4 regions of the Streptomyces sp. DS1-CR2 genome follow, and region 1 is predicted to be linked to each of the others. Evidence: riboswitches for the same ligand, from Rfam matches in the RefSeq annotation. Region 1 holds a riboswitch; each other region holds the start of a gene.
What was found. Region 1 has a riboswitch for cyclic di-AMP ahead of ACY0PA_RS18725 (transglycosylase family protein). Riboswitches for the same ligand answer to the same signal wherever they lie in the genome.
Positions count from the first base shown of each region.

Region 1 (7,032 bases):
GCCGCATCAGGAAGGCCCGGACGAAGCCTCATAACTGACGGTCCGTCAAGACTGTGACTTTCACGTGATCTCCGCTGCATCGACTTGTGACAAGCGTTCGACTCCCGCTACGTTCACCAGTCATCGCGGCACCACCCGCCGCAGGATTCCCCGAGCCACCGAAAGGCGCCTCCATGCTCACCGGGAACGGTCGTCACCGTCGCCCCCGCCAGGCTCCCGCGCTCATCGTCGCCGCGGGAGTGGCCGGCTCCGCCATCGCGATCCCTCTGCTCGGCGCGACCAGCGCGAGCGCCGCGTCGACGGCCACATGGGACAAGCTCGCCGAGTGTGAGAGCGGCGGCTCCTGGAGCGCCGATCCGGGCAACGGCTATTACGGCGGGCTCCAGTTCTCCCAGGAGATCTGGGAGAACTACGGCGGCCTCGACTTCGCGCCGCGCGCGGACCAGGCCAGCCGCTCTCAGCAGATCGCCGTCGCCGAGAAGGTCCTCGCCGACCAGGGCCCGAGGGCATGGCCGGTCTGCTCGGTCACCTCGGGGCTCACGGCGGACGACGCGGCGGCCAAGGTTGATCCCGGGGCGGCCCTGCCGACCCCGTCCGCGTCCGCCGGCGACTCCGGCAGCGACGACGCGGCGGACGGCGACACCGCGAAGGACGACGCGAGCGACGAGCCGGCGGACTCCGCGACCTCGGGCGCGGAGGACGACTCCCGAGAGAAGAATCACGACACCTCGGGTGATACCGCAGGCAACGCCTCGGATGGTGCCGAGGGTGACAAGTCCGGCCGGGACGGCTCGACTTCGACCCCCGCGACGCCCTCGCCGGAGACCTCCGACGGCTCGGACGCGGCCACCCCGCCCGCCTCCGGCCGACACCGCGGCGACGCCGCCGCGGACGACGCCGCGGGCTCCTCGCGTGCCGACGACGGCTCGGGCCGCCACGCCTCGCGCGGCGACGAAAGCGGACGTAAGCAAGCGAATCAGGATGAAGACGCCTACACCGTGCGCGCCGGCGACAACCTCTGGGACATCGCCGACACCCATGACGTGGACGGCGGATGGGCCGCTCTGTATGCCGAGAACAAGAAGACGGTGGGTGCCGACCCGGACCTCATCCTTCCTGGTCAGAGTCTGGATCTTGGGCTCGAATCGGGCGAAAAGTAGCGGCAGTTCGGGCTGAATGTCCGCTTTAGCGAGAGTGAGAGATGGGTCTCAAAGGCCCTGATCGTCTTTGAAATTCCGGCGATCCACTGCTTACGGTCATCACCGCTCGCCACAGCGGGCCCCGTCGGATGTCACGCCGAATCCTGCCAATGTCCGTACGGGAACAGTCGTCGCGTAAGCGCCGTAGGCAGGAGCGGGGGACCCAAGGTAAGTGCCGGCCCCGGCCGTTGAGAGACGGCCGAACGACCGGCTTGGGGTGAAGTCGCACGCAGGACGTGCGACCGGGCACTCATCCGGCCCGAACCCGACAGCTCACCTCGTAGGCGTCGGTGAGGGGATCTCTCGATGCTGTTTTCCAGCAAGGGCAAGCACCGCCGCCCGACTGCCATTCAGCGGTCTGTTCGCGTCGCCACGCTCGCCGGTGTCGCCGGTGCCGCTGTCGCCGTCCCGCTGATGGGTGCCACCGGCGCCTCCGCCGCCACCGCCTCCGAGTGGGACGCGGTCGCGCAGTGCGAGGCCGGCGGCAACTGGTCGATCAACACGGGCAACGGCTACTACGGCGGCCTCCAGTTCTCCTCGTCCACGTGGGCCGCGTACGGCGGCACCGCGTACGCCTCCACCGCCGACAAGGCCTCCAAGGCGCAGCAGATAGCCGTCGCCGAGAAGGTCCTGGCCAGCCAGGGCAAGGGTGCCTGGCCGAGCTGCGGCGTGGGCCTGTCCGCCGCCTCGACCGGCTCCGCCCCGGCCGCCACCCCGCAGCCGGAGCGCAAGGCCGAGCAGCCGACCACCCGCAGCCAGGAGCGCACGACGCCTGCCGCGAAGCAGGAGTCGAAGAAGACCGTCGAGACCCCGACCGGCAAGAAGGTCAAGAAGGGTGACGGCGAGTACAAGGTGAAGGCCGGTGACACGCTCAGCACCATCGCCGAGGCGCACGACACCAAGGGCGGCTGGGCGAAGCTCTTCAAGCTGAACAAGGACATCGTCGAGGACGCCGACCTGATCTACCCGGGCCAGCAGCTCCACCTCAAGTAAGCAGGAGAGGAGCAGCGGCCCCCAGGCCGCTCGGGTACCGGCTTTCGGCGGACGGCCGGTACCACGCCAGGTTTCCCCCAAGGACTCCCCGCCCCGGGTGCGCATTCCCCCGTCGCGCCCGGGGCGGGGCTCTGGTGTGTGAGGGGTCCTGGGCTTTCGTCCGTTGTCGGCCGGGATTTTTTGTTCCGTTCGGAAACAATTCGCTCTCGGTTTTGTCCACGGGCCGGTCGGTCGGCTGGCCGATGCCCGGAGCCGGATAGGCTCACGTGTTGCCGGACCATGCGGCCCGGCGTAGTTGCGTCACATCCCAGAAGGAGATGCTCGTGCCGTCCATCGACGTCGTCGTAGCCCGGGAAATCCTGGACTCCCGAGGCAACCCCACGGTCGAGGTCGAGGTCGGCCTCGACGACGGCAGCACCGGTCGTGCCGCTGTCCCGTCCGGTGCGTCCACCGGCGCGTTCGAGGCCATCGAACTCCGCGACGGTGACCCGAACCGCTACCAGGGCAAGGGTGTCGAGAAGGCCGTCCTCGCCGTCATCGAGCAGATCGGCCCGGAGCTCGTCGGCTACGACGCCACCGAGCAGCGCCTGATCGACCAGGCGATGTTCGACCTGGACGCCACCGACAACAAGGGCTCGCTCGGCGCCAACGCCATTCTCGGCGTCTCCCTCGCCGTCGCGCACGCCGCCTCCGAGGCCAGCGACCTGCCGCTGTTCCGCTACCTCGGCGGCCCGAACGCGCACCTGCTGCCCGTCCCGATGATGAACATCCTCAACGGTGGGTCGCACGCCGACTCCAACGTCGACATCCAGGAGTTCATGATCGCGCCGATCGGCGCGGAGTCCTTCTCCGAGGCCCTTCGCTGGGGCGCCGAGGTCTATCACACCCTCAAGAAGGTGCTGAAGACCAAGGGCCTGTCCACCGGCCTGGGCGACGAGGGCGGCTTCGCCCCGAACCTGGAGTCGAACCGTGCCGCGCTCGACCTCATCATCGAGGCCATCAAGCAGGCCGGTTACGTCCCCGGCGAGCAGATCGCGCTCGCGCTCGACGTCGCCGCGTCCGAGTTCTACAAGGACGGCCTGTACGAGTTCGAGGGCAAGTCCCGCTCGGCCGCCGAGATGACCGAGTACTACGAGGAGCTCGTCTCCGCATACCCGCTGGTCTCCATCGAGGACCCGCTGTACGAGGACGACTGGGCCGGCTGGAAGGTCATCACCGACAAGCTGGGCGACAAGGTCCAGATCGTCGGCGACGACCTCTTCGTCACCAACCCGGAGCGCCTGGCCCGCGGCATCGAGGAGGGCTCCGCCAACGCCCTGCTCGTCAAGGTCAACCAGATCGGTTCGCTGACCGAGACCCTGGACGCCGTCGAGATGGCCCAGCGCAACGGCTTCAAGTGCATGATGTCCCACCGCTCCGGCGAGACCGAGGACGTCACCATCGCCGACCTCGCCGTCGCGGTGAACTGCGGCCAGATCAAGACCGGCGCCCCGGCCCGCTCGGACCGCGTCGCCAAGTACAACCAGCTCCTGCGCATCGAGGAGATCCTCGACGACGCCGCGGTCTACGCCGGCCGCAGCGCGTTTCCCCGCTTCAAGGGCTGACGCCCTGCGCTCGGCGGCCCCCGCTTCAAGGGCTGAGCCACACAGGCTTCGGTAGAAGCGTCGTACGTACGTCCCCGCACCCGGTCCCGTACCGTGTGCGGGGACGTACGCACGTAAAGGGGAGGCGCGAAGATGGCCGGGAGAGTCCGGGACAGGGACCGTGACCGGTTCTCCACCGCGACCCGGCTGCGTCTGCTCGGCGAGCAGACCGCCGAGCGCGTCTACCGCTCCCAGACCAGACGCCAGGCCCGCCGCTCCCGCCTCACCGGCCGCGCGGCACTCCTGGCCCTCGTCCTGTGCACCCTGGTCGTCGCGCTCGCGTACCCCATAAGGCAGTACGTCACCCAGCGCGGGGAGATCGCCGACCTCCAGCGCCAGCAGCAGGAGGCCCAGAGCAGGGTCGACAGGCTGCGCGACGAGAAGGCACGCTGGCAGGACGACTCGTACGCGGAGCAGCGGATCCGCGAGCGGCTCCACCTGGTGATGCCGGGCGAGACCGGCTACATCGCGCGCGACCCCGACGCGGCGAAGCGCACCCGCTCCGAGCAGGGCGCGACGGGCCGGCCCTGGTACTCGAACGTCTGGGACGGCGTCGACAAGGCCGACCGCCCCGACAACTGACCCGTCCCACCAACGCCCGAAGCCCAAGCCCCAAGCCTCAAGCCCGAACCCGTAGTACCCCCACCGAAGTTCACTGAAGGAAAGCCCCCAGGCATGGACACGCCCCCGCCCCAGACCGAGCCGACCACGCCCACGGACGCCGACATCCAGGCGTTCAAGGAGCAGCTCGGCCGCCCGCCGCGCGGCCTGCGGGCCATCGCGCACCGCTGCCCGTGCGGCAACCCGGACGTGGTCGAGACGGCCCCGCGCCTCGAGGACGGCACGCCCTTCCCGACGACGTACTACCTCACGTGCCCGCGCGCCGCGTCCGCGATCGGCACCCTGGAGGCGAACGGCGTCATGAAGGAGATGACGGAGCGCCTCCAGACCGACCCCGAGCTCGCGGACGCGTACCGCAAGGCGCACGAGGACTACATCGCGCGCCGCGACGCCATCGGGGTCCTCGAGGGCTTCCCGAGCGCGGGCGGCATGCCGGACCGGGTGAAGTGCCTGCACGTCCTGGTCGGCCACTCCCTGGCCGCGGGCCCGGGCGTGAACCCGCTCGGCGACGAGGCCATCGCGATGCTGCCCGAGTGGTGGGCGAAGGGCCCGTGCGTGTCGGCCGCGCCCGAGGAGGGCGAGTGACCCGCGTCGCCGCCGTCGACTGCGGCACGAACTCGATCCGCCTGCTCGTCGCCGACGCCGACCCCGTGACGGGCGAACTCGTCGACCTGGACCGCCGCATGACGATCGTGCGGCTCGGGCAGGGCGTGGACCGCACGGGACGGCTCGCGCCCGAGGCGCTGGAGCGCACCTTCGCGGCCTGCCGCGAGTACGCCGAGGTCATCAAGGCGCACGGCGCCGAGAAGATCCGGTTCGTGGCCACGTCCGCGTCCCGCGACGCCGAGAACCGGGACGACTTCGTGCGCGGGGTCATGGACATCCTGGGCGTCGAGCCCGAGGTCATCACCGGTGACCAGGAGGCCGAGTTCTCCTTCACCGGCGCGACGAAGGAGCTGACGGGCCGGGCCGACCTCGACAAGCCGTACCTGGTCGTGGACATCGGCGGCGGCTCGACGGAGTTCGTCGTCGGCGAGGACGCGGTCGTGGCCGCGCGCTCCGTCGACATCGGCTGCGTCCGTATGACGGAGCGCCACCTCGTGGGGGCGGACGGACAGGTCACCGACCCGCCGACGCCCGCGCAGATCGAGCAGATCCGCGAGGACGTCGTCGCGGCCCTCGACCTCGTGACGCAGACCGTCCCGCTGACCGCGGCCCGCACGCTCGTCGGCCTCGCCGGCTCCGTGACGACGGTCGCCGCCCTCGCGCTCGGCCTGAGCGAGTACGACTCGGTGGCCATCCACCACTCCCGCATCTCCTACGAGCGGGTCGCCGAGCTGACGGACTGGTTGATGATGTCCACGCACGACCAGCGCTCCCTGAATCCGGTCATCCACCCGGGCCGTGTCGACGTCATCGCCTCCGGCGCACTGGTGCTGCGCCTGATCATGGAGTGGATCGGCGCCAAGGAGGTCGTGGTGAGCGAGCACGACATCCTCGACGGCATCGCCTGGTCGATCGCCTAGCCCCTCCAAGGCGCCCCGCCCCCTCCAAAGGCGCACAGCCCCTCCAGGCCAGGCGTCCAGCCCCTCCAGGACCCCGGCCCCTCCAGGCGTCCAGCCCCCTCCAGGACCCCTCAGCCGGCCTCTTCCTGGAGGGGCGACACGCTCCGGCGACACCTCGTCGGGAAAGTTCGTGAAGTTCTTCACAAGGAATTCGGCCCCGTTGGGCGAGGTTCCGGGTCAGATGGCCCGCGGAAGGGGGTTCTGGGGCCCTGGCGGCCGAGGCGCGGGGCGTTCCAGGCTTGTTACGGACGGATGAACCGGGCGAGTGGTCCACCCCCGCCAAATGCCCGGAGCGGCAGCTCAACAGGGGTGCGGAACGACCGGCGTTATACCGTGGTTCCCCGCTGGGACCATGACGTCCGTCACGTGGGCGGCGAAGTGTAGCAGAGACCCTCTCCATGCTTGTGAAGGGGCGCACGAGCGACCCCCTCCGGACGGGTGGATACTCGATGGCATGAGCACCACGGAGCGTCCCAGGATCCTCGTAGTAGGCGGTGGGTACGTAGGCCTGTACGCAGCACGACGCATTCTGAAGAAGATGCGTTATGCGGAAGCGACCGTCACGGTCGTGGACCCGCGCTCGTACATGACTTACCAGCCCTTCCTCCCCGAAACCGCCGCCGGCAGCATCTCGCCGCGCAATGTCGTCGTCCCGCTGCGACGCGCTGTGCCCGGAGCCGAGATTCTCACCGGCCGGGTCACCACCATCGACCAGGACCGCAAGGTCGCCACGGTCGCCCCGCTCGTCGGCGAGGCGTACGAGGTTCCCTTCGACTACCTGGTGATCGCGCTCGGCGCGGTCTCCCGCACCTTCCCGACGCCGGGCCTCGCCGAGGTCGGCATCGGTATGAAGGGTGTCGAGGAGGCCATCGGCCTGCGTAACCACGTGCTCGAGCAGCTCGACAAGGCCGAGTCCACGAACGACGAGGAGATCCGCCGCAAGGCGCTCACCTTCGTGTTCGTCGGCGGTGGCTTCGCGGGCGCCGAGACGATCGGTGAGGTCGAGGACCT
Region 1 covers NZ_CM147085.1:3,870,100-3,877,131, reverse strand. Annotated here, with positions in the region: gene ACY0PA_RS18730 (transglycosylase family protein) at 174-1,160, shown strand; cyclic di-AMP (ydaO/yuaA leader) riboswitch at 1,330-1,501, shown strand; gene ACY0PA_RS18725 (transglycosylase family protein) at 1,506-2,192, shown strand; gene eno (phosphopyruvate hydratase) at 2,510-3,796, shown strand; gene ACY0PA_RS18715 (FtsB family cell division protein) at 3,929-4,417, shown strand; gene ACY0PA_RS18710 (DUF501 domain-containing protein) at 4,511-5,041, shown strand; gene ACY0PA_RS18705 (Ppx/GppA phosphatase family protein) at 5,038-5,982, shown strand; gene ACY0PA_RS18700 (NAD(P)/FAD-dependent oxidoreductase) at 6,476-7,032, shown strand, end outside.

Region 2 (7,032 bases), 3.5 Mb from region 1:
ACGGCGCCGAGCTCCTCTTCGTACACACCCTGCTGCAGAGCCCGTCCGCCGCGCTGTGCCTCGGCCCGGCGGCGGGCGGCGGCGAACGGCCCCAGGGAGGCCCTCAATGAGCGCAGAGCCCAACGACGCGACCGAGTCCGAGCGGCAGCCCGCCCGGCGTGACATCGAGGACAAGCTCCCGCGCGGCATCTGGGTGCGCCTGCTCGTCTACGTCTTCGCCGGGCACCTCGTCGCGGGCTTCATCTATCTGCTGTTCACGCTGGGGGCGTCACGCGGGTGACGCCCTTCACCCGGCCTGTCGGTCGGTGACGGTCTCAGTCGAGAAGGCGCTCGCGCAGCCGCTCGCGCTGTGCGGGGGACAGCTTGAGGCCCTCCTCCAGATAGCGGTCGGTGGAACCCCACGTCTGCGTCACCGTCTTGAAGGCGGCGGCCAGGTAGGTGGCGCGGGCGTCGAACAGGGGGCTCAGCAGTTCCATGACCTCGGGGGACATCGCGTCCTTCGAGGCGCTGCTGCGGTGCACCTTGTAGCGGCGGTGTGCCGCGTTCGACTCCAGGTAGTCCGCCTCGATGGCGTCGCGCTCCACACCCACGGCCAGGAGCGTGACCGCTATCGAGAGGCCCGCGCGGTCCTTGCCGGCCGCGCAGTGCATGAGCGCGGGCACGCTGTCCTCGGCGAGGGAGTGCAGCACCTGGCTGTGCTCGGCGGTGCGCTCCGCGATGATCGTCCGGTACGACGTGATCATGCGGTCCGCGGCCTGTCCCTCGGAGAGGGCGGCGCGCAGCTCGTCGAGATTGCCGTCGCGCACCATCTGCCAGAACTCGGCGCCGTCCGCGGGGTCGGTCAGCGGCAGGTTCACGTTCCGCACGCCGGGCAGCGTGACGTCAGGGCCTTCGAGGCGCTGGTCGGCGGCATTGCGGAAGTCGAAGATCGTGTGCAGCCCGAGCGAGGAGAGGAACGCGGCGTCCTCATCCGTGGCGTGCGCGAGGTGACCGCTGCGGAACAGCACGCCCTGCTTGACCCGACGGCCGTCCACGGTCGGCAGACCACCCACATCGCGGAAGTTGCGCACTCCGGCCAACTCGGGCTCGGTGGACGGGACCTGCTGCGTCACGGGGGCTCCTCCCGGTCGGCCGCGGCGCTGCTCGCCTGCGGGCGCCTTCGACGATACGACATGGCTGCCAGGGGCAACCATGTGAGAGACGTCAGGTGATTGCGTGTCTAATGCCCGAAATAAGGCGATAGGTGAGCATTCGCGCCTTACGCCATAACTAGCCCTGAAATGGGAGTAGATGGTCAGCAATGCGTGAGCAGGGTCATAGTCGTGACCGTCCGTGGCGGCCGGGCCGGATGCATTTCCAGTAGGTAGCGCAGTCGCAAAGATCGTAAATCGACGGAGCGTGACGGCTTTTTCCGGAAAAGGGCATTTAAGGATCAAGAACCAGAATATCCAAGGGAATTAGCGCCTTGTCCCCGCGCTCCGCGCTCGCTTACGTTCAGCGCAATCCGGACGGACCGCCTCATCCTGCCGCCGCCCGGAATCCGCACATCGATCCGTGCTCGGCAGGAGCGGGGGACCCAGGTAGACCGCCGTATCCGGCACACCGGCCACGGCTCGGGGTGAAGCCGTGCCCGAAAGGGGTGTGGCCGGGCAGCTCCAGCCCGAACCCGACAGCTCACCTCGCAGGCGACGGAGAGGAATCCCCCATGCCCGCGAAGGGTAAGCACCGCCGTCCCAAGTCCCAGCGCTTCGCGCGCTCGATCGCCGTCGCCGCAACGGGCGGCGTCGCGCTCGCGCTGCCGCTGATGGGTGCCGCCAACGCCGCGCCCCCCGCGGCCGCCCACTCGGTCGCGCAGACCGTCGCCGCTCCCGCCGCGGCCAAGACCTACGCCGTGAAGAGCGGGGACACCCTTGCGAAGATCGCCGACGAGCAGAACGTCAGCGGCGGCTGGAAGAAGCTCTACTCCGACAACCGCTCGGTCATCGGCGGCGACCCGTCCGTGATCCGCCCGGGCCTGAAGCTGACGATCGGCCAGAAGGCCGCGGCCCCCGCCACCCAGGCCGCCGCGCCCAAGGCCGCGGCGGCGACCACCACCGGTTCCAGCTACGCGCTGCCCGTCCAGGGCGCCTCCATCGGTACGGCGTACAAGACCGCGGGCGCCATGTGGTCCAGCGGTTACCACACCGGTGTCGACTTCGTGGTCCCGACGGGTACTCCGCTCAAGGCCATAGCCGCGGGCACCGTCGTGTCGGCCGGCCTTGACGGCGCGTACGGCAACGAGGTCGTCATCCAGCACGCCGACGGCAAGTACTCGCAGTACGCCCACATGTCGTCCCTCTCCGTCTCGTCCGGGCAGACCGTGACCGAGGGCCAGCAGATCGGCCTCTCCGGCGCGACCGGCAACGTCACGGGACCGCACCTGCACTTCGAGATCCGCACCACCCCGAGCTACGGCTCGGACGTGGACCCGGTCGCGTACCTCCGTGCGCACGGGGTCTCTCTCTGATCTCGATGGCGTGATGTGAGCGTGTGACGTGAGCTGTGAAGTGAAGCTGTCTCACTGACGCGTGACGTGAAGGGGCGGGTCCGGTTCCGGGCCCGCCCCTTGGTCGTGACCTCCGCCGCATCCCCGTCGTATTCCTGACATCGCGAAACTGACCGGGTGGGCTATATCACCACCCGTCAACCCCTTCCTACGGTCGCGTAGGTCACATCGCAGGGTGAAAGATGTGTGGTCGTGGCAAACGAATCGAGATCACTCAACGGCGGCACGATTCGGTCCTACGCGGCGGTGGGGGACAGCTTCACCGAAGGCGTCGGGGACCCCGGTCCCGACGGGGCCTTCGTGGGCTGGGCCGACCGTCTCGCCGTCCTCCTGGACGACCGGACCCCCGAGCACTCCTTCCGGTACGCGAACCTCGCCGTGCGCGGCAAGCTCCTCGACCAGATCGTGGAGGACCAGCTCCCGCGAGCCGTCGAACTCGCCCCGGACCTGGTGACCTTCGCCGCCGGCGGCAACGACATCATCCGTCCCGGCACCGACCCCGACGACGTCGCGGAGCGCTTCGAGAAGGCCGTGGCCCGGCTGACCTCCGCCGTCGGCACGGTCATGGTGACCACCGGCTTCGACACCCGGGACGTCCCGGTCCTCAAGCATCTGCGCGGCAAGATAGCGACGTACAACGGGCATGTGCGCGCGGTCGCCGACCGCTACGGCTGTCCGGTGCTCGACCTGTGGTCCCTCAAGACCGTTCAGGACCGCCGTGCCTGGGACGACGACCGGCTGCACCTCTCGCCCGAGGGCCATACGCGGGTCGCGCTGCGGGCGGGGCAGGCGCTCGGCGTCGAGGTGCCGGCGGACCCGGACCAGCCGTGGCCGGCGCAGCCGCCGCGCGGCACGCTGGAGGTCCGGCGCGACGACATCCACTGGGCGCGGGAGTTCCTGGTGCCGTGGATCGGCCGACGGCTGCGGGGCGAGTCGTCCGGGGATCATGTGGCAGCGAAGCGGCCGGACTTGCTGCCGCTCTGACGGGAACGGCGCGCGTGATGGGGGAGCTTGCCCTTGGGGACGGCTCCCCCGCGCCATTCCCCCGGGGCCACCCCGCGCTCGCTGGGGAGCCCGACGTCGCGCCGCCGTCAGCCTGACGTCGTAGTCGTAGTCGTAGTCGTAGCCGTCAGGTCCGCCCGCTCAAGTCCCAGCTCCCGGGCCAGCGCGTCGTCCACCCACTCCTGCATGCGCGCCCGCGAGACCGTCCCCGTGTACGCGGTCATCTGCACCGCGAGCCCGTCGAGGAGCGCCGTCAGGCGCAGCGCGGCGCCCGCCGGGTCCGGGCAGCGGAACTCGCCCGCCGCCACGCCCTCCGCGACGACCTCGCTGAGCGCCGCCTTCCACTGCTTGTCCAGGTCGCGGGTGACCGCCCGCAGCGCGGGCTCACGCAACGCCGCGGACCAGCCCTCGATCCACAGTCGCCACCCCTTGGCCTGCCCCGTCGGCGCGTACCAGCGCACGGCCGAGCGCAGCCGGCGCAGCGCCGTCGTGCGCTTGCCGAGCAGCTTGCGCAGATGCGCCAGGTCTCCCTCGGCGGCGTGCGCGAACGCGGCCGCGACGAGCTTTTCCTTCGTCGAGAAGTGGTACAGAACCAGCGCGTTGCTCACCCCGAGCGCCGCGGCGACGTCGGCGATGCGCACGGCTGCCACGCCCCGCGCCTCGATCTGTTCGATGGCGGCCCCCAGCAACTCTTCGCGCCGCTCGGCCACGCTCAACCGCACTCTTGCCACGCGGTAACCCTACACACGGGCACCGGCGTCGGGTGCCGGGCGACGAACCCGGTGTGAACGCCTCGTGCAGGACTCTTGACACTGCCCAGTGGTGCCCGTCACAGTCTCGCTTACTGACTGGCCGTTCAGTCAATAGGCCGTCTCAAGAACAACTGTCACGCCCGTGCCCAGCCGTGCAGCAGGAGTTTCCCCGTGACCCAAGCGCCGCCGATACCGCCGACCGAGCCGTCCGCCACGGGCGCGCCCGACCTGCCCGACCTGTCGCAGGGATGGAGTGAACAGCGTTCCAGGCTCAAGAAGGACCTGCGCAGGCTGGACGTGCTGTTCTTCCTGATCTGCACCCTGGTCGGCCTCGACACGATCGGCTCCGTGGCCGCGCAGGGTCCCCAGGGCCTGACCTGGATGGCGATCCTCGCCCTCGCCTTCTTCCTCCCGTACGGGCTGCTCGTGGCCGAACTCGGCTCGGCCTTCCCCGTGCAGGGCGGCCCCTACGTGTGGACGCGCCTGGCGTTCGGGCGGCTCGTCGCCGGTGTGAATCAGCTCCTGTACTGGATCTCCAACCCCGTCTGGGTGGGCGGCAGTCTGTGCATCATCGCGCTCACCACGTGGGAGGAGTTCTTCACCCCGCTGCCGGGATTGTGGAAGTACGCGGCCGGCCTCGTCTTCATCTGGGGCGGCGCACTGGCCGTCGTACAGTCCGTGCGGATCGGCAAGTGGGTGCCCATCGCGGGCGCCGTCGCCCGGATCGTGCTCCTCGGGTTCTTCCTGATCTCCGTGGTGGTGTTCGCCGTCCAGCACGGGGTACACGCGCTGCCCGCGGGGGAGTTCGTCCCGACGTACGCCGGTTTCGTGGCGCTGGTCCCGGTCCTGATCTTCAACTACGTCGGCTTCGAACTGCCCAGCTCCGCGGCCGAGGAGATGACGAACCCGCGGCGCGACATCCCCCTGTCGATCCTGCGCTCCGGCTTCGCGGCCGTCCTCCTCTACGGCGGCCCGATCCTCGGCATCCTCCTTGTGCTGCCCAGCCAGGAGATCGGCAGCCTCGGCGGTTTCATCGACGCCTGCAAGGCCGTTTTCACGGTCTACGGCGGTTCGATCGCGGCCGACGGCACGGTCACGCTCACGGGCCTCGGCTCCGTATTCGGCGGGGTCGCCGCGGCGGGCCTGATCATCGGCCTGCTCACCTCGGGCGTCACCTGGGCCATGGGCGCCCACCGCGCGCAGGCCGTCGCCTGTGCGGACGGCGCGGGTCCGGCGTGGCTCGGCCGCATCTCCGAGAAGCACGGGACGCCGGTGCGGGTGAACCTGCTCTCCGCGGTGCTCGGCTCGATCCTCTTCGTGGTCGCCCTCAACCTCACGGGCGGCAACGGCGAGAAGTACTTCGCGGCGGGCCTCGGCCTGACGATCTGCACCACCTTCATCTCGTACGTCATCACGTTCCCCAGCCTCGCCGTGCTGCGCCGCAAGTACCCGGACACGCCACGCCCGTACGCCGTCCCGGGCGGACGCGTGGGCGCGTGGGTCGTGAGCGTCCTCGCCACCGGGTTCGTGGCGTTCACCGTGATCGTGCTGATCTGGCCGGGCTTCGGGGTCGGCTGGTTCGGCTCGGCGGGCAGCGCGGCGGACTCACTGCCTGAGTCGTTCGCCGGTGAGCGCGCCCAGTACACACTGAGCCAGGTGCTGCCCCTGCTGCTCTTCGTCGGCATCGGGCTCGTCTTCTACGCGATGGGCGCGAGGACGCGCAGGCGCGTGAGCAAGTAGAGAGCGCGCTCGCGCGCAACGGAGGGCCTTCCCCGTGGCGGGGAAGGCCCTCCGGCGTGCCGGATCCCGACGGGCGATCTGTCGCGTCACACGCCCACGAACTGGTAGTCGCGCACGATGCGCCCGTCCTCCGCCACGACGACGAACTCCAGACCCCCGCCCGTCACTTCGCCGCTTCGCGTGAGAACCGATTCCCAGCGGAACGTGACGACGTCGTTCAACTGCTGCACGCGCGGCCGTAGCCCTGAACGTGTACGCGCCGCGCGCGTGCTGCTGCATCCGCGCGGCCTCGCGTCGCGGATCGTGAACCTGGACGAGTGGGCCTGGCATGTCATCGACGGACTGCACGACGAGTCCGTCCGCAATTCCAACCGAGCTCTTACGGAGCTGGTCGCCGAACTGGAGGACATGCTGCCGGACCGGCCCCGAAAGGCCGGTCCGGACTGTCTCGGCTTCGCCGTCCCGCTGCGGCTGCGTAGGAACGCGGTGAGCTGCGCCTACTGAGCACGCTCACCCACTTCGGGGCGGCGGTCGACGTCACGCTCGCCGAGCTGAAGCTGGAGGCGTTCCTACCGCTCGACCAGGAGACCGCCGCCCTCCTCGCCGACGCCATGGAAGGGCGTCGGTGAGGTGCCGGCCTGGTCGAGCACTCCGTGCGCGTCCAGAGCGATCGCGCCTCCCGGGTGCACGAGCAGCGGATTGACCTCCAGTTCGGCCAGTTCGGGATGGTCGACGGCGGCCCGCGCGACCGCGCACACGGCGGCGGCGGCCGCCTCCAGATGCGCTCCGGGCGCGCCGCGCCAGCCCGTCAGCAACGGTGCGTGCCGCAGCCGCAGGAGCAGGGCACGCGCGCGTGCGGGTGTCAGGGGTGCGAGGGCCAGTGCTGTGTCGGCGAGCAGTTCGGCGGTCACCCCTCCGACGCCGACCATGACGACGGGCCCGAACGACGGGTCGCGTCGCACGCCGACGATCAGTTCGTGTCCGTACGGCGGT
Region 2 covers NZ_CM147085.1:7,403,819-7,410,850, forward strand. Annotated here, with positions in the region: gene ACY0PA_RS34745 (helix-turn-helix domain-containing protein) at 1-110, shown strand, start outside; gene ACY0PA_RS34750 (DUF6126 family protein) at 107-280, shown strand; gene ACY0PA_RS34755 (tyrosine-protein phosphatase) at 315-1,112, opposite strand; cyclic di-AMP (ydaO/yuaA leader) riboswitch at 1,521-1,701, shown strand; gene ACY0PA_RS34760 (LysM peptidoglycan-binding domain-containing M23 family metallopeptidase) at 1,706-2,506, shown strand; gene ACY0PA_RS34765 (SGNH/GDSL hydrolase family protein) at 2,738-3,529, shown strand; gene ACY0PA_RS34770 (TetR/AcrR family transcriptional regulator) at 3,637-4,278, opposite strand; gene ACY0PA_RS34775 (APC family permease) at 4,471-6,039, shown strand; gene ACY0PA_RS34780 (hypothetical protein) at 6,126-6,269, opposite strand; gene ACY0PA_RS34785 (hypothetical protein) at 6,307-6,543, shown strand; gene ACY0PA_RS34790 (acetate--CoA ligase family protein) at 6,609-7,032, opposite strand, start outside.
Region 2: it holds a riboswitch for cyclic di-AMP, as region 1 does, so the genes downstream of both, ACY0PA_RS34760 (LysM peptidoglycan-binding domain-containing M23 family metallopeptidase) here and ACY0PA_RS18725 (transglycosylase family protein) in region 1, are expected to answer to the same signal.

Region 3 (7,032 bases), 1.5 Mb from region 1:
ATCTCTTCGAAGACACGGGACTGCGCGTTCGTCCGGTAGAAGATGGCGACGTCGCCGGCCTTCGCGTCGCGCGCGTCCGTGAGCCGGTCGATCTCGTCGGCGACGAACTGCGCCTCGTCGTGCTCGGTGTCCGCGACGTAGCCGGTGATCTGCGCGCCCGCGCCCGCATTCGTCCACAGGTTCTTGGGGCGGCGGGATTCGTTGCGCTCGATGACCGCGTTGGCCGCGGAGAGGATGGTCTGCGTCGAGCGGTAGTTCTGCTCCAGCAGGATCGTTGTCGCGTCGGGGTAGTCCTCCTCGAACTGGAGGATGTTCCGGATGGTGGCTCCGCGGAACGCGTAGATCGACTGATCGGCGTCACCCACGACGCACAGCTCGGCCGGCGGGAGGTCGTCCGCGCGAGGCGGCTCGTCCTCCCCGCGGCCGCTGTCGGCCGACCCCACCAGCTCCCTGACCAGCGCGTACTGCGCGTGGTTCGTGTCCTGGTACTCGTCGACCAGGACGTGGCGGAAGCGGCGGCGGTAGTGCTCGGCGACGTCCGGGAAGGCGCGCAGGAGATGCACCGTCGTCATGATCAGGTCGTCGAAGTCCAGAGCGTTCGCCTCGCGGAGGCGGGACTGGTACATCGCGTAGGCCTGGGCGAGGGTCTTCTCGAAGCCGTCGGCGGCCTGAGCTGCGAAGTCCTCCTCGTCGATCAGCTCGTTCTTCAGGTTCGAGATCTTGGCGCTGAAGGACTTCGGCGGGAACTTCTTCGGGTCCAGGTCGAGGTCACGGCAGACCAGGGCCATGAGTCGCTTGGAGTCGGCGGCGTCGTAGATCGAGAACGACGACGTGAAGCCGAGCTTCTTCGACTCGCGGCGCAGGATGCGGACGCAGGCGCTGTGGAACGTCGACACCCACATCGCGTTCGCCCGCGGGCCGACGAGGGACTCGACGCGCTCCTTCATCTCGCCCGCGGCCTTGTTCGTGAACGTGATCGCGAGGATCTGGCCGGGGTGCACACCGCGCTCGCCGAGGAGGTACGCGATGCGGTGCGTGAGCACACGGGTCTTGCCGGACCCCGCGCCCGCCACGATGAGCAGCGGGGAGCCGCCGTGGACGACGGCCGCCTTCTGGTTCTCGTTCAGCCCGTCGAGGAGCGCCGCCGGGTCGAGCGCCGGGCGTGGGGCGCCGTCCCGGTAGTACTCGTCCCTGGCCGGGGGCACGTCGAACTTCCCGTCGAACAGGTCGTCCGGAACGTGCTCCGGAGCCGTGTCGTCCTCGGGCGGCGGCGGGGCATGCTCCTCACTGGCCTTCGAAGCCGTGAGGTCCGCCAGGAAGCTGTCGTCAAAGAGGCTGCTCATCGCTCTACGAGTCTAGGCCGCCCCACTGACACCCACGGCCGTCCCGGAAACTTCCCCCGACTTCGCGGCCCCAGCCACCTCTTGTAGCGCAGTAATTACCCCCAGTGAGGATTACCGGAGGTCGCGAACAAGATTGCCGAAGGTCACGAAAATGTATCGGGCATATCGAACATCAACCTTCACAGCAGCCACACGAGTTGGCTACCGTGCTCCGCGGGCCGCCCGTCCCCCCGCCGGCAACCGCGCCGCGAGCGGGTCGCCCCCGCTGAGTTCAGTACGCCGAGAGGCATGGAACCGGGGACCCACGACCTTTGGGGTGAATCGGCCGACGACCCGTCAGGGCACGGCCGTAGGGCAGCCTTCCGAATCTCCGCCCGAACCCGACAGCTAACCCGGTAGGCGGTCATGGGAAGGAGACGCGACCCTTGGCGTCGCACCGCAAGCCGCGCACCAGAACAGCCGGCCCCCGCACGGCCCCCGTCGTCGGCATCACCACGGCGGCCCTCACCTCCATCGCCCTGCTCTCGCAGACCGCGAACGCCGCCCCCTCCGCGCCGCCGAAGCCGAGCCTGGAAGAGGTCCAGAAGAAGGTCGACACCCTCTACCACCAGGCGGGCGTGGCCACGGAGAAGTACAACGCGGCCAAGGAGCGCACCACCAAGCAGCAGAAGCGCGTCGGCGACCTGCTCGACGACGTCGCGCAGCGCACCGAGAAGCTCAACAAGGCCCGCCAGGAGCTCGGCACCTTCGCCGCGGCCCAGTACCGCACGGGCGCCGTCTCCGACACCGCGACGCTGCTCCTCGCCGACGACGCGCAGGACTACTTCGACCAGGACCAGCTGATGAGCCGGCTCACGAGCCGCCAGAAGAAGGCCGTCGACGACTACCAGACCGAGCAGGCCGCCACCACGAAGAAGCGCACGGAGGCGGCCAAGAGCCTGGAGACGCTGACCACTTCGCAGGCCACGCTCAAGAGCACGAAGAGGGACGTCCAGCAGAAGCTCGGTGACGCCCGCGAACTCCTGTCGAAGCTGACCGCCGAGGAGAAGGCGCGGCTCGCGGCGATCGAGAAGAAGAAGCAGGAGGCCGCCAGGAAGAAGGCGGAGGAGCTGGCTCGTCAGCAGGCCGAGGCGGAGGCCAAGCGCAAGGCGGCCGAGGAGGCGCGCCAGCAGGAGAACCCGGGCACCGGCACCGGTTCGGGTACGGGTACGGGCTCCGGGGGCACCAGCGGCGGTTACGCCACCAAGGCCGCGAAGGTCATCGACTTCGCCGAGTCACAGATGGGCAAGCCGTACGTGTGGGGCGCCACGGGCCCGGACTCGTACGACTGCTCGGGCCTCACGCAGGCCGCGTGGAAGGCGGCCGGCATCACGCTGCCGCGCACGACCTGGGACCAGGTCAAGGTCGGCACGACCGTCACCACGGCCAACGCCCAGCCCGGTGACCTGGTTTTCTTCTACGACGACATCAGCCACGTCGGCATCTACATAGGCGACGGCAAGATGATCCACGCGCCGAAGCCGGGCGCGAACGTCCGCGTCGAGTCGATCTACTACATGCCGATCCACAGCGTGGTGCGCCCGGCCTGACCGCCTTCGTGGGGTTACGTTCGGGCGGTGCGCGGCCCGAACGCAACCCCACGTCCCGGACCCACGTGGTCCCAGCTCCCGCCGGCCGCCGGCGCCGCCGTCATGGCCACCGGCATCATCTCGGTCGGCCTGCGACTGACCGGTTACTCGGTGCTGAGCGGCATCATGCTGGTGCTCGCCGCCGCCCTCTGGCTCGTCCTCGCGGCGGACTTCGCGAAACGACTGGTGCGGGAGCGCGACCGCTGGGAATCCGAAGCGGACACCCCGGCCGCGCTCACCGCGGTCGCGGCGACGGCCGTCCTCGGCACCCGGATCTCCATGTTCGGCTGGCAGACCCTGGCCGAGGCGCTCCTCGCCTTGTCCGCGCTCGTCTGGCCGGTGCTCCTGATCAACGTCGCACGGCACTGGAAGCCGCGGATGCCGGGGGCCGTGTTCCTCGGCTGTGTCGCGACGCAGGGCCTCGTCGTCCTGGCGGCGACGCTCGCGCCCGCGGTCGGCGCGCACTGGCTCGCGTTCACCGGGATGGTGCTCTTCTGGGGCGGGATCATCCTGTACTGCTTCGCGCTGCTCCACTTCGACCTGCGCGAGGTGGCCTCCGGCGCCGGGGACCACTGGGTCGCGGGCGGCGCGCTCGCCATCTCCGCACTCGCCGCGTCGAAGCTCGTCGCGACGGGTCTGTGGAACAGGGACGACACAGACGTCCTGCGCACCATGAGCTTCCTGCTGCTCGCGCTCGATGTGACCTGGTACATCGTGCTGGCGCTGGCGGAGGTGCGGTGGTCCAGGCCACGTTACGACGTGCGGCGCTGGTCGACGGTCTTCCCGATGGGAATGACGGCGGCGGCGGCACTGTCCGTGAGCGCCGCCGCCGATGTGCCCTGGCTCAAGGGGCCGGGGCAAGTACTGGTGTGGATCGCGGTGGCCGCGTGGCTCGCCACCCTGTTCGGGACGTTCAGGTCCCGAACACCCGCCTGACTCAGATCTGGACGACCGTGACGGCTCAGGTCCAGAGGACCGCGATGAAGATGTTCGCGGTGGTCAGGAGGCCGACGAGGCCGAACAGCCCCTTGTCCACCTTCTCGTCGTCCCGCTTCACGTACACGAGGCCGAGGATCACGATCAGCAGCGCGAGCTTCACGCCGATCTTGATGTTGTTGACGGTGTTGTCGTCCGCCTGGTTCAGGCCCACCAGGACGACACCCGTGACCAGCATGGTCAGCGCGCCGTGCAGCATCGCCGGGACGAACCGGGCCGTTCCCTTGCCCATCGCCTTCATCTGGGTGAGGAACCCACCGAGGAGCGAGGCGATGCCGATGATGTGCAGGCCGACGAAGAGGTGGATGAGTACGTCCATGACCGGCGAGCCTAGCCGGGGCCTCACTGCCTCCTTGAACCGGCCCGCACCGGTCCCGCGCCGGTCACATACGGTCACACCCAGAACACAAGGACCAGTTGCGGACAATCCATCACCAACCCGTGACGGCCAGGTTTAGCGTCCTTCCTCAGGTGACCGGCTTCCCACCCCCGCCCCGCTCACGGGCGCAGTCGGGCACCTACCGCCGAGAAAGGTCCGGCGGCGGCCCGCTTCCCCTGTGCGGGCCGCCGCCGGACGCGTAAGCAGTACGTACCGGAAGGACGTGCCCCTCGTGTCGGCAGCGCACCGCAAGCCCCGACAGCGCTCGCTCACCGGCCCCACGGCCCGCACCGCGGCGACCCTCGCTCTCGCCTCCGCGGCGACCGCCACCGCCCTGGACGGCGCGGCGCACGCGGATCCCCGGCTCACCCCGAGCCAGGTGAAGGCGAAGGTCGACCAGCTCTACCAGCAGGCCGAGAAGGCCACCGAGAAGTACAACGGCGCCAAGGAGAAGGCGGACAAGGCCGAGAAGAAGCTCGGCTCCCTGCGGGACGAGGCGGCCCGCAGGACGGACCGGCTCAACACCCAGCGCGAGGCGCTCGGTTCGGCCGCCGCCGCGCAGTACCGCACCGGCGCCCTCGACCCGGCGGTCCAGCTCGTCCTGTCCTCCGACCCCGCCCGGTACCTCGACAACGCGGCGCTCGCCGACCGGCTCGGCACCCGGCAGGCCTCCGCGGTCGGGCGCGTGCAGCGCGAACTCCGGCAGATCGACCAGCTGCGCTCCGAGGCCGACGGCCGGCTCGCCGAGCTGCGCAAGCGGCAGGGCGAGCTGAAGAAGCAGAAGAAGACGGTCACCGGGAAGCTGGCCGAGGCGAAGCGTCTGCTCGGCCAGTTGCCTGCGGCCGAGCGCACCGGCGTCGGGGCAGGCGCCGGCGACAGCGGCGCGGCCGGCCGCGCCTCCCGCTCGGACTCCTCCCGCGAGGTGCCGTCCGGCGCCCTGCCCAAGGCCCCGGACTCCCGCACGGCGGCGGCCATCGCCTACGCCTACAGCGCCCTCGGCAGCCCCTATGTGTGGGGCGCCACGGGCCCGAACGCCTTCGACTGCTCCGGCCTCACCCAGGCCGCGTACCGCTCGGCGGGCATCTCCCTGCCGCGCACCACGTACTCCCAGATCAACGCGGGCCCTCGCATCCCACGCTCCCAACTGCAGCCGGGCGACCTGGTGTTCTTCTACTCGGGCATCAGCCACGTCGGTCTCTACATCGGCGACGGCAAGATGATCCACGCCCCGAACCCGAGCGCCCCGGTCCGCATCGCCCCGATCGACGAGATACCGTTCGCGGGGGCTACGCGGGTGGCGTGAGCCGGTGCGATGCTGCCGGTAATGTCAGGCTCATGCCTAGCCGTGCGCTGCCGCCGCCTGCGCCCCCTGCCCATCTCCGTACGTGGCCGGACCACCAGACGCTGCTCACCGACCGCGGCATGGCCCTCGACGAGCTGCGCAGGTCGCACCTCGGGGTGCACCGGCTCCTGCTGCTGTGGCTGTGCGGGGCGGGCGCGCTGCTCGGCTGGGCCCTGCTGTCCCTGGTGAACCAGCTGTTCGAGGACAAGGATCCCCTGGTCTTCGTCATGGGCCCCGTCTTCGCGATCCTCGGCCTGGCGGCCCTCGTCCCCGCGGTCATCGGCGTCGTCCTCGGCCTGCGCCGCGACCGGAAGATACGCGAACTCACAGACGCCTGGCTCGCGTTGGACACCCATCCGGCGACCGACGCCCGGCTGCGCTCCCCAGGCACCAGCCTCACCTGGTGCCTGTCGTCCCTCGTGGTGTGCGCGCTCGGCCTATGGGCATCCCTCAGCGCTGCCGCGTACGCCGAGCCGGGGCGGGACACCTACGTGGATGTCGCCTTCGGCATGGGCGCGGGCGTGATTCTCTGGCTCACGGGTCTCATCGGCGCGAAGAAGGCGCTGGGCCACTACCGCTGGGTGGTGCGGAGGCTGAGTCCGGCGCCGGCGCGGGGCGGCGCGCACCTCTGACAGCGAGCTCGCGCGGCGCTGTGGACTGTCCCGGGCGGGGCGCGTGCTGTGGCCCTCACCGCGACCGCGGTCGCGGTAGTACTCGCCACCTCGTCGGCAAGAAGAGTGGCACCGCCGCAGCCGGCCGCGGCCCTGAATGCGCTGGTAGCGCAGCACCTGCCACTCCAGCGGATCACCCCATTCGGCCGCGTCGGCCGCGAGAACGACGAGGTGGAATATGGTGCCGCTGCTCAGCGCGGACTGCGGAAGACGCGTCGTCACCGCCCGTCACACCAAGCGCCGCGCCGTAGCCCACCGCGTCAGCTCGTGGCGGTTCGACAGCTGGAGCTTTCTGAGGACCGCCGACACATGGGACTCGACCGTCTTGACGGAGATGAACAGCTGCTTGGCGATCTCCTTGTACGCGTAGCCGCGGGCGATGAGGCGCAGGACCTCGCGCTCGCGCTGCGTGAGGCGGTCGAGGTCCTCGTCGACCGGCGGGGCGTCCGTGGACGCGAACGCGTCGAGGACGAAGCCCGCCAGACGCGGCGAGAAGACCGCGTCGCCGTCCTGGACGCGGAAGATCGAGTCGACCAGGTCCGTGCCGGTGATCGTCTTGGTGACGTACCCGCGGGCGCCACCGCGGATGACGCCGATGACGTCCTCCGCGGCGTCCGACACGGAAAGGGCCAGGAAGCGGACCGGGTTGTCGGCCGCCGCCATCAACGGGGCG
Region 3 covers NZ_CM147085.1:5,335,994-5,343,025, reverse strand. Annotated here, with positions in the region: gene pcrA (DNA helicase PcrA) at 1-1,343, opposite strand, end outside; cyclic di-AMP (ydaO/yuaA leader) riboswitch at 1,611-1,760, shown strand; gene ACY0PA_RS25715 (C40 family peptidase) at 1,769-2,932, shown strand; gene ACY0PA_RS25710 (tellurite resistance/C4-dicarboxylate transporter family protein) at 2,960-3,907, shown strand; gene ACY0PA_RS25705 (hypothetical protein) at 3,933-4,286, opposite strand; gene ACY0PA_RS25700 (C40 family peptidase) at 4,579-5,649, shown strand; gene ACY0PA_RS25695 (hypothetical protein) at 5,682-6,320, shown strand; gene ACY0PA_RS25690 (LuxR C-terminal-related transcriptional regulator) at 6,588-7,032, opposite strand, start outside.
Region 3: it holds a riboswitch for cyclic di-AMP, as region 1 does, so the genes downstream of both, ACY0PA_RS25715 (C40 family peptidase) here and ACY0PA_RS18725 (transglycosylase family protein) in region 1, are expected to answer to the same signal.

Region 4 (7,032 bases), 480 kb from region 1:
CGGTAAGCGCCGGGTGTGGTGCCCAGATGCGCCTGGAAGCGGCGGCGCAGGTTGACTGCCGAGGTGAGTCCGACACGGGTGGCGACGGCTTCGACCGGCAGGTCGGTCTGCTCCAGCAACACCCGTGCCGCGTCGAGGCGTTGGCGCAACAGCCACTGCCCCGGGCTGACGCCGAGTTGTTCGGTGAAGCGCCGGGCGAGGGTCCGGGTGGACAGCCCGGCTCGTTCGGCGAGCCGGTCCAGGGTCAGCGGAGAGTCGAGGTGGGACGTGGCCCACTCAAGCAGCGGCGCCAGTGACTCGTCCGCCCTCGCCGGGGCAGGCTGTGCGGCGTACTGGAGTTGGCTGCCCTCCCGGTGTGGAGGCAGGACCATGTTCCGGGCGATCTGCGCGGCGTAGGCGGCGCCGTGGTCGCAGCGCACCAGGTGAAGGCAGAGGTCGATGCCCGCGCCGGTTCCGGCGCTGGTGGCCACGTCGCCGTGGTCCACGTAGAGCACGTCAGGGTCCACCTCGATCTGGGGGAAGGTGGCGGCGAGCCGGTCCGCGTGGCGCCAGTGGGTGCTGGCGCGGCGGCCGTCGAGCAGTCCGGCCCGGGCGAGGACGAACGCCCCTGTACAGATGGCGACGATCCTGGCGCCACGTCGGTGGGCGGCCCGCAGCGCCGCGATGACGGTCGGCGGCACCGGCGCGCTGGGTGGCTGCCAGCCGGGGACGACCACGGTGTCTGCCTCCTCCAGGGCCGAAAGGCCCGCGTCGACGAGCATCGGGTAACCGATGGTGGTCCGCAGCGGTCCGGGGTTCTCGGCACAGATCCGGAAGCTGTAGCGGGCAGGAACATCCGGCAGGACGGTGCCGAAGACCTCGGCAGCGCAGCCGAGCTCGAAAGGCGACTGCGGCGGATTGAGCAGGGCCACCACCCGGTGAAGACTCATGGCAAGAATGTACCCCCAGGTGTCTTTTAGGACTCTCGGCAGGGAGATCTACTCCGGTCACAGTGGTCCCATGAGTGAAACCACCGAAACGACAGTGGTCAGGAGCGCAGTCCAGGTCGACGGCCAAACGGCCAGCTACCTGACCGCCGGGCGGCAGGACGGCCGGCCGGTGCTGCTGCTGCACGGAACGTACTGGAGCCGGGTCTGGCTCCCCGTGCTGGACCACCTCGCCGACGCCGGGCTACGGCCGATCGCGGTCGATCTCCTCGGACTGGGGCGCTCAGGAGGCGAGCTCACCCCGGAAACGGCCACGGTCCCGGCCCTCGCGGACTGGGTGACGCGGTTCGCGTCCGCGCTGCAGCTCTCCGGACCGATCGCGGTGGGGGCCCATGACATCGGCGGCGCCATCGCCCAGCACATCCTCGCCCACGACCGCTTCGAGGTGTCCCGCCTTGCCTTGGTCAACTCGGTCCTCTACGACTCCTGGCCGGCACCCCATGTGGCCAGCTTCCGGGGCGCGGACACGGCCGAAGGCGTGCTCGACAACCGCCGGCAGGCGGTGGCAAGAGTGCTGGCCGGTGTCGCCACCGAACCGTTGATCGCGGACTACGTGGACCCGTGGACCGATGCGCGGGTTCGCCGCTCCTGGATGGCCCTGGCAGGTGCGGCCGACAACCGCTACACCCTTGAACTCGTCCCCGCGCTGCGGCGGTCCACCACACCCAAGTTGCTCATCTGGGGCGAGGACGACCTCCACGAGACGGTGGAGTTCGCCGAGCGGTTCGCCTCGGAGATCCCGAACACCACGCTCATCCGTATCCCCCATGCGGATCACATCCCCACGGAGAACGCGCCCGGCCGGATCGGCCACGCGCTCGGCGACTTCTTCACAGCGTAGAGACATTACGGCCCGCCCGGCTTCGAGGCCGATGGGCCAGAACTGCCACCGTCGAACTGGCGTCAATCGCCCGGCCCTCTCCGACCGCGGAGCATGCCGGTTCGAGCCGACGCAAGAACGCTGGGAGCCATTGGGGAGCCGACTTGCTCCCGAAGCCCCTTCCACTCCACGCGACCGGATACACCGAAGGCCCGGAACCAATGGTTACGGGCCTTCGGTCTTCAGTAGCGGGGACAGGATTTGAACCTGCGACCTCTGGGTTATGAGCCCAGCGAGCTACCGAGCTGCTCCACCCCGCGTCGGTAAACACGACTCTACGCCATTGCGGCGACAGAACGCGAATCGGTTGCCCGGCGTTCCGCGATCCGCCGCCTCGGGCCCCTTTCACCCGGTCGGTCCCGCCAGGTCGCCCGCCGCCTTTTCCGGGGGAACCCTGGGGTGGGGCCCGACGGCGTGCGCAGGCGCGGGACCGACGCGGACGGTGGCGGGAGACGAGCGGTGGGGCAGCGAGGAGGACACAGGTCAGAGGCGGAGCCGGGCCTGTCCCGCGCGCGGTTCTTCGTGCGGCTGCTGGTCGTGCTGCTCATCGTGGTCGGGGCGATCTATGACTACGTCACGCCGTCGACGTTCACCGGCGTGCCCCTCTTCACCGCCGCCCCGCTGGTCGCCGCCCCGTTCTTCTCGCCCCGCGGCACCTTGCTGACCGGCCTCGCGACCGTCGCCGTCGTACTCGGGGTGCATCTCAGATACACCCGCAGTTACGACACCGACGCCGTCACCGAACTCGTCACGGTCGCCACCGTCGCCGTCCTCGCCTGTGTCATGAACCGCGTCGTGCGGCGGGGCAGTGAGCAGCTCACCTCCGTGCGCCAGATCGCCGAGGCGGCCCAGCGCGCCGTCCTGCCCGAGCCCGCGGAGCGCATCGGCGGCCTGGAGATCGCGGCCCGCTACGAGGCGGCCCAGGCGGGGGCCTTCATCGGGGGCGACCTGTACGCGGTGCAGGACACCCCGCACGGGGTGCGGCTCGTCGTGGGAGACGTACGCGGGAAGGGCATGGGCGCGGTGTCCGCCGTGGCCGTCGTCATCGGCGCCTTCCGGGAGGCGGCCGAACAGGAGGCGACCCTGGAGGCGGTCGCGCAGCGCCTGGAGCGGGCGCTCGCGCGGGAGGGGCTGCGGCGCAACGGCCTCGACGAGTTCGAGGGTTTCACCACGGCCGTGCTCGCCGAGATCCCGCACGGCAACGGCCTCGTACGGGTCATCAACCGCGGCCATCCGGAACCCCTGATCCTGGGCGGCGACGGGGCGCTCAAGGTCCTGTCGCCGCCGGAGCCCGCGCTGCCGCTCGGGATGGGTGGCCTCGGCAGCTGGCCCGACCGGGCGTCCGAGACGGAGTTCCCGTCCGGGGCGACGCTGCTGCTCTACACCGACGGCCTCTCGGAGGCGCGCGACGCGGAGGGCACCTTCTACGACCCGGCGGCCCGGCTCGCGGGGCGGATGTTCTCGGGGCCCGATCCGCTGCTTGCCGCGCTCACCGCCGAGGTCCGCCGGCATACCGGGGGCGGCACGACGGACGACATGGCGCTGCTCGCGGTGAGGCGGCCGTGAAGCAGCAGTGAAGCAGCCGTGAGCGCCGTCTTCACCTTCCGTAGTCGAATGACGTCGCTGCGCATAACATTTGACAAACCGTCAGATGGGCGGCCCGCTCCGACGGCCGGTCAACTCGCCCGATTCCGCCCGCTCGTGCCCCGATAAGTCCAGGCCAAAGGCGTTAACGATCAGTCGGAACGGCTTGGAATCGGGCCCCGGTGTCTATTAACGTTCGATAACGCAGCGCGGTCGTCCCAGCCGTCACAAGAGATGGCTCCGTGCGCACGCGCCTAATCCCGCAAGGGAGCCGGGGAACCACCAACTTGGGGTGAATCGGACGTCTTTCCTCGCGGAAGGCGTCGGTAGGAGACCTTCCTGCTCCGAACCCGTCAGCTAACCCGGTAGGCGAGAAGGAAGGAAAGGAGCGCGCCCCAGTGGCGTCCAACCGGCCTGCCCCAGAGTTCTCCTACGCGCCGATCGACGAAGAGTTCGGCGAAGCGGACGAGCAGACCTGGGACGAGTGGAATCCCACCGAGGAGTCCGTCCGCCCCGTACGCGGCAGGCACCGCGTAGCCAAGCAGCGCGGCGGTCTCGCGCGCAGCTCCACAGTTCTCGGGGTCGGCGTGATCGCGGCCGTCGGCGCGGGCGGCATCGCCACCGCGCAGGGCGGCAAGCCCCCCGTACACATCTCGATGCCCGACCTCTCCGCCGTCAAGGACTCGCTGCCCGACGCCAAGTCGCTGCCCGGCGTGGGCGCGCTGATATCCGATGCCTCCGCAGATGACGACTCGTCCGGCGGCGACGCGACCCCGCTGACCGGCGCCGGCATCACGACCGCGGACGCCGAGCAGGGCGCGACCGCGGGTGAGGCCCTGCGCGCCCGCATCATGCAGCAGGCCGAGCAGCAGCAGAACCAGGCCGCCGACGCCGAGGCCGCGGCCGCCGAGGAGGCCGCCGCGAAGAAGGCCGCCGAGGACGCGGCCAAGGAGCAGGACGCCGCCCAGGCCAAGGCCGCCGCCGACAAGAAGGCGGCGGAGGAGGCCGCGAAGAAGAAGGCCGAGGCCGAGCGCCTCGCCGAGCTCGCCAAGAGCTTCACGCTGCCGGTCGCCTCCTACACGATCACCGGCACCTTCGGTCAGCCCGGCTCGATGTGGTCCTCCGGCTACCACACGGGTCTCGACTTCGCCGCTCCCACGGGTACGCCGCTGAAGGCGATCCACTCCGGCACCGTCAAGGAGGCCGGCTGGGCGGGCGCGTACGGCTACCGCACCGTCCTCGAGCTGCCGGACGGCACCGAGCTCTGGTACTGCCACCAGTCGTCCCTCAACGTCAGCGCCGGCCAGAAGGTGACCAGCGGCGACGTCATCGGCCGCGTCGGCGCCACCGGCAACGTGACCGGGCCGCACCTCCACCTGGAGGTCCACCCCGGCGGCCAGGCGACCGGGGTCGACCCCGCGCCGTGGCTGCGCACCAACGGTCTGACCATCTAAAGGCTCGTCACTCTCCGAACCCCGGCGGTCCTGACGGCAACCCCCCGACGTCAGGGCTGCCGGTCGGCCATGCCCGGAATATCTTGCTTCGTATCGGTGTTAAAACAAGCCATGACTTCTCTTCGCAAGCTTGGCTCGTCAGACCTCGAGGTGTTCCCGCTCTCCCTCGGCGGCAACGTGTTCGGCTGGACCGCCGACGAGGCGCAGTCCTTCGCCGTGCTCGACGCGTACGTCGCCGCCGGCGGCAACTTCGTCGACACGGCCGACGCGTACTCGTCGTGGGTTCCGGGCAACAAGGGCGGCGAGTCCGAGACCGTCATCGGCAAGTGGCTTGCCGCGCGCGGCAACCGCTCCGATGTCGTCATCGCCACCAAGGTCGGCTCCCACCCCGACTTCAAGGGCCTGTCCGCGAACACCATCAAGTCCGCCGCAGACGAGTCCCTGCGCCGCCTCGGCACGGACTACATCGACCTCTACTACACGCACTTCGACGACCCGTCCGTGCCGGTCGAGGAGATCATCACCGCCCTCGACGAGCTGGTGAAGTCCGGGAAGGTGCGCGCCATCGCCGCGTCGAACCTGACCCCGGAGCGCCTCCAGGAGTCGCTGGACTTCTCCGACCGCGAGGGCCTCGCCCGCTACGCGGCGCTCCAGCCGCACTACAACCTCGTCTCGCGCGACACCTACGAGGGCGGGCTCCAGGAGGTGGCCTCCCGCGGCGGCCTCGCCGCCGTCCCGTACTACGCCCTGGCGTCCGGGTTCCTGACGGGCAAGTACCGGCCGGGCACCGAGGTCGACAGCCCGCGGGCCGCGGGCGCGGGTCAGCACCTGCAGACCGAGCGCGGTGTGCGCGTCCTCAAGGCCCTCGACGAGGTGGCGCAGGCGCACGGCGCCCAGGTCGCGACGGTCGCCCTCGCCTGGCTCGCGTCCCGCCCGACGGTGGCCGCACCGATCGCGTCCGCCCGCACCGTGGAGCAGCTGCCGGCGCTGGTGGCCATGGCCGACCTGGAGCTGACGGACGCGGAGCTCTCGAAGCTCACGGAGGCGTCCGCCTGAGGCGTTCTCAGTAGCGGTACGGGTTGTACGCGTTGTGGGCGCTGTGCGCGGGGAACTGGGCGCCGGGCCCCGCGTGCACCGGCCCCGCGTGCACCGGCCCCGCGTACATCGGCGGCACCCACACGGGCGGCGCGGTGGCGCGGGACGCGTAGGCGAGGGCGGGGCGGGCCGCGTGGCGCCGCGCCCACAGCTCGTCGAGCAGCTCCCGCTCCCGTACGACATAGTCCGCCCCGGCCCGGCCGCGCCGCCCGCGGTGGCGCAGGAGCGCGAGTGAGGTCGCGTACTGCTGGTACTGGGCGACGGCCCTGGCCGTCTCCTTGCCGCCGTGGTGCTGCGCGAACTCGCGGGCCAGGCGGCGGGCGCGCATCGAGCCGAGGGCGAACGGCTCGGCCGGTCCGACCCAGCCGGCCGCCGCGTACGCGGGCAGCTCGGAGCGCACCGTGCGCAGTTCGCGCTGGCGGGTTCCGATCGCGAGCCAGGTCAGCAGCCCGAACGCGGGCATCATGAACAGCGCGTAGACCCCGAAGAATCCGAACCGGCCGAACGCCGACGAGCCGTTCCACGTGGCGTGCATGCCCATCGCGAGCAGCAGCCCGGCGAGGGGCAGGAACACGCGCCGCACCGGCCCGCGGTCGGGCGCGGTCCAGGCCGCGACGCCGAAGCCGATGCCGGTGAGCACCGTGAACAGAGGGTGCGCGAACGGCGACATGACGATGCGTACGAAGAAGGTGGCGGCGGTCACCGAGGCGATGCCGGTGCCGCTGTTGAGCTGGTCGGTGCCGAAGGCGTTGCCCAGATAGAGGATGTTCTCGGTGAACGCGAAGCCGGTGGCGGTGACGCCGGCGATCACCACGCCGTCGACGATCCCGGTGAAGTCCCGTCTGCGGAACAGGAAGATGAGCAGGACGGCGCAGGCCTTCGCGGACTCCTCGACGATGGGCGCTATGACCGTCGCGCCGAGGGTGTCGGCGTTCGCGGGGTCGGCCGAGTTCGTGGCGATCCAGTGGGTCGCGAAGCTGTTGGCGACGATCGCGATGAGCGCGGCGGCGCAGGCGCCCCAGGCGAAGGAGAA
Region 4 covers NZ_CM147085.1:4,349,085-4,356,116, reverse strand. Annotated here, with positions in the region: gene ACY0PA_RS20925 (GlxA family transcriptional regulator) at 1-929, opposite strand, end outside; gene ACY0PA_RS20920 (alpha/beta fold hydrolase) at 1,000-1,827, shown strand; tRNA gene ACY0PA_RS20915 (tRNA-Met) at 2,053-2,126, opposite strand; gene ACY0PA_RS20910 (PP2C family protein-serine/threonine phosphatase) at 2,326-3,432, shown strand; cyclic di-AMP (ydaO/yuaA leader) riboswitch at 3,692-3,837, shown strand; gene ACY0PA_RS20905 (M23 family metallopeptidase) at 3,849-4,904, shown strand; gene ACY0PA_RS20900 (aldo/keto reductase) at 5,016-5,960, shown strand; gene ACY0PA_RS20895 (PrsW family intramembrane metalloprotease) at 5,968-7,032, opposite strand, start outside.
Region 4: it holds a riboswitch for cyclic di-AMP, as region 1 does, so the genes downstream of both, ACY0PA_RS20905 (M23 family metallopeptidase) here and ACY0PA_RS18725 (transglycosylase family protein) in region 1, are expected to answer to the same signal.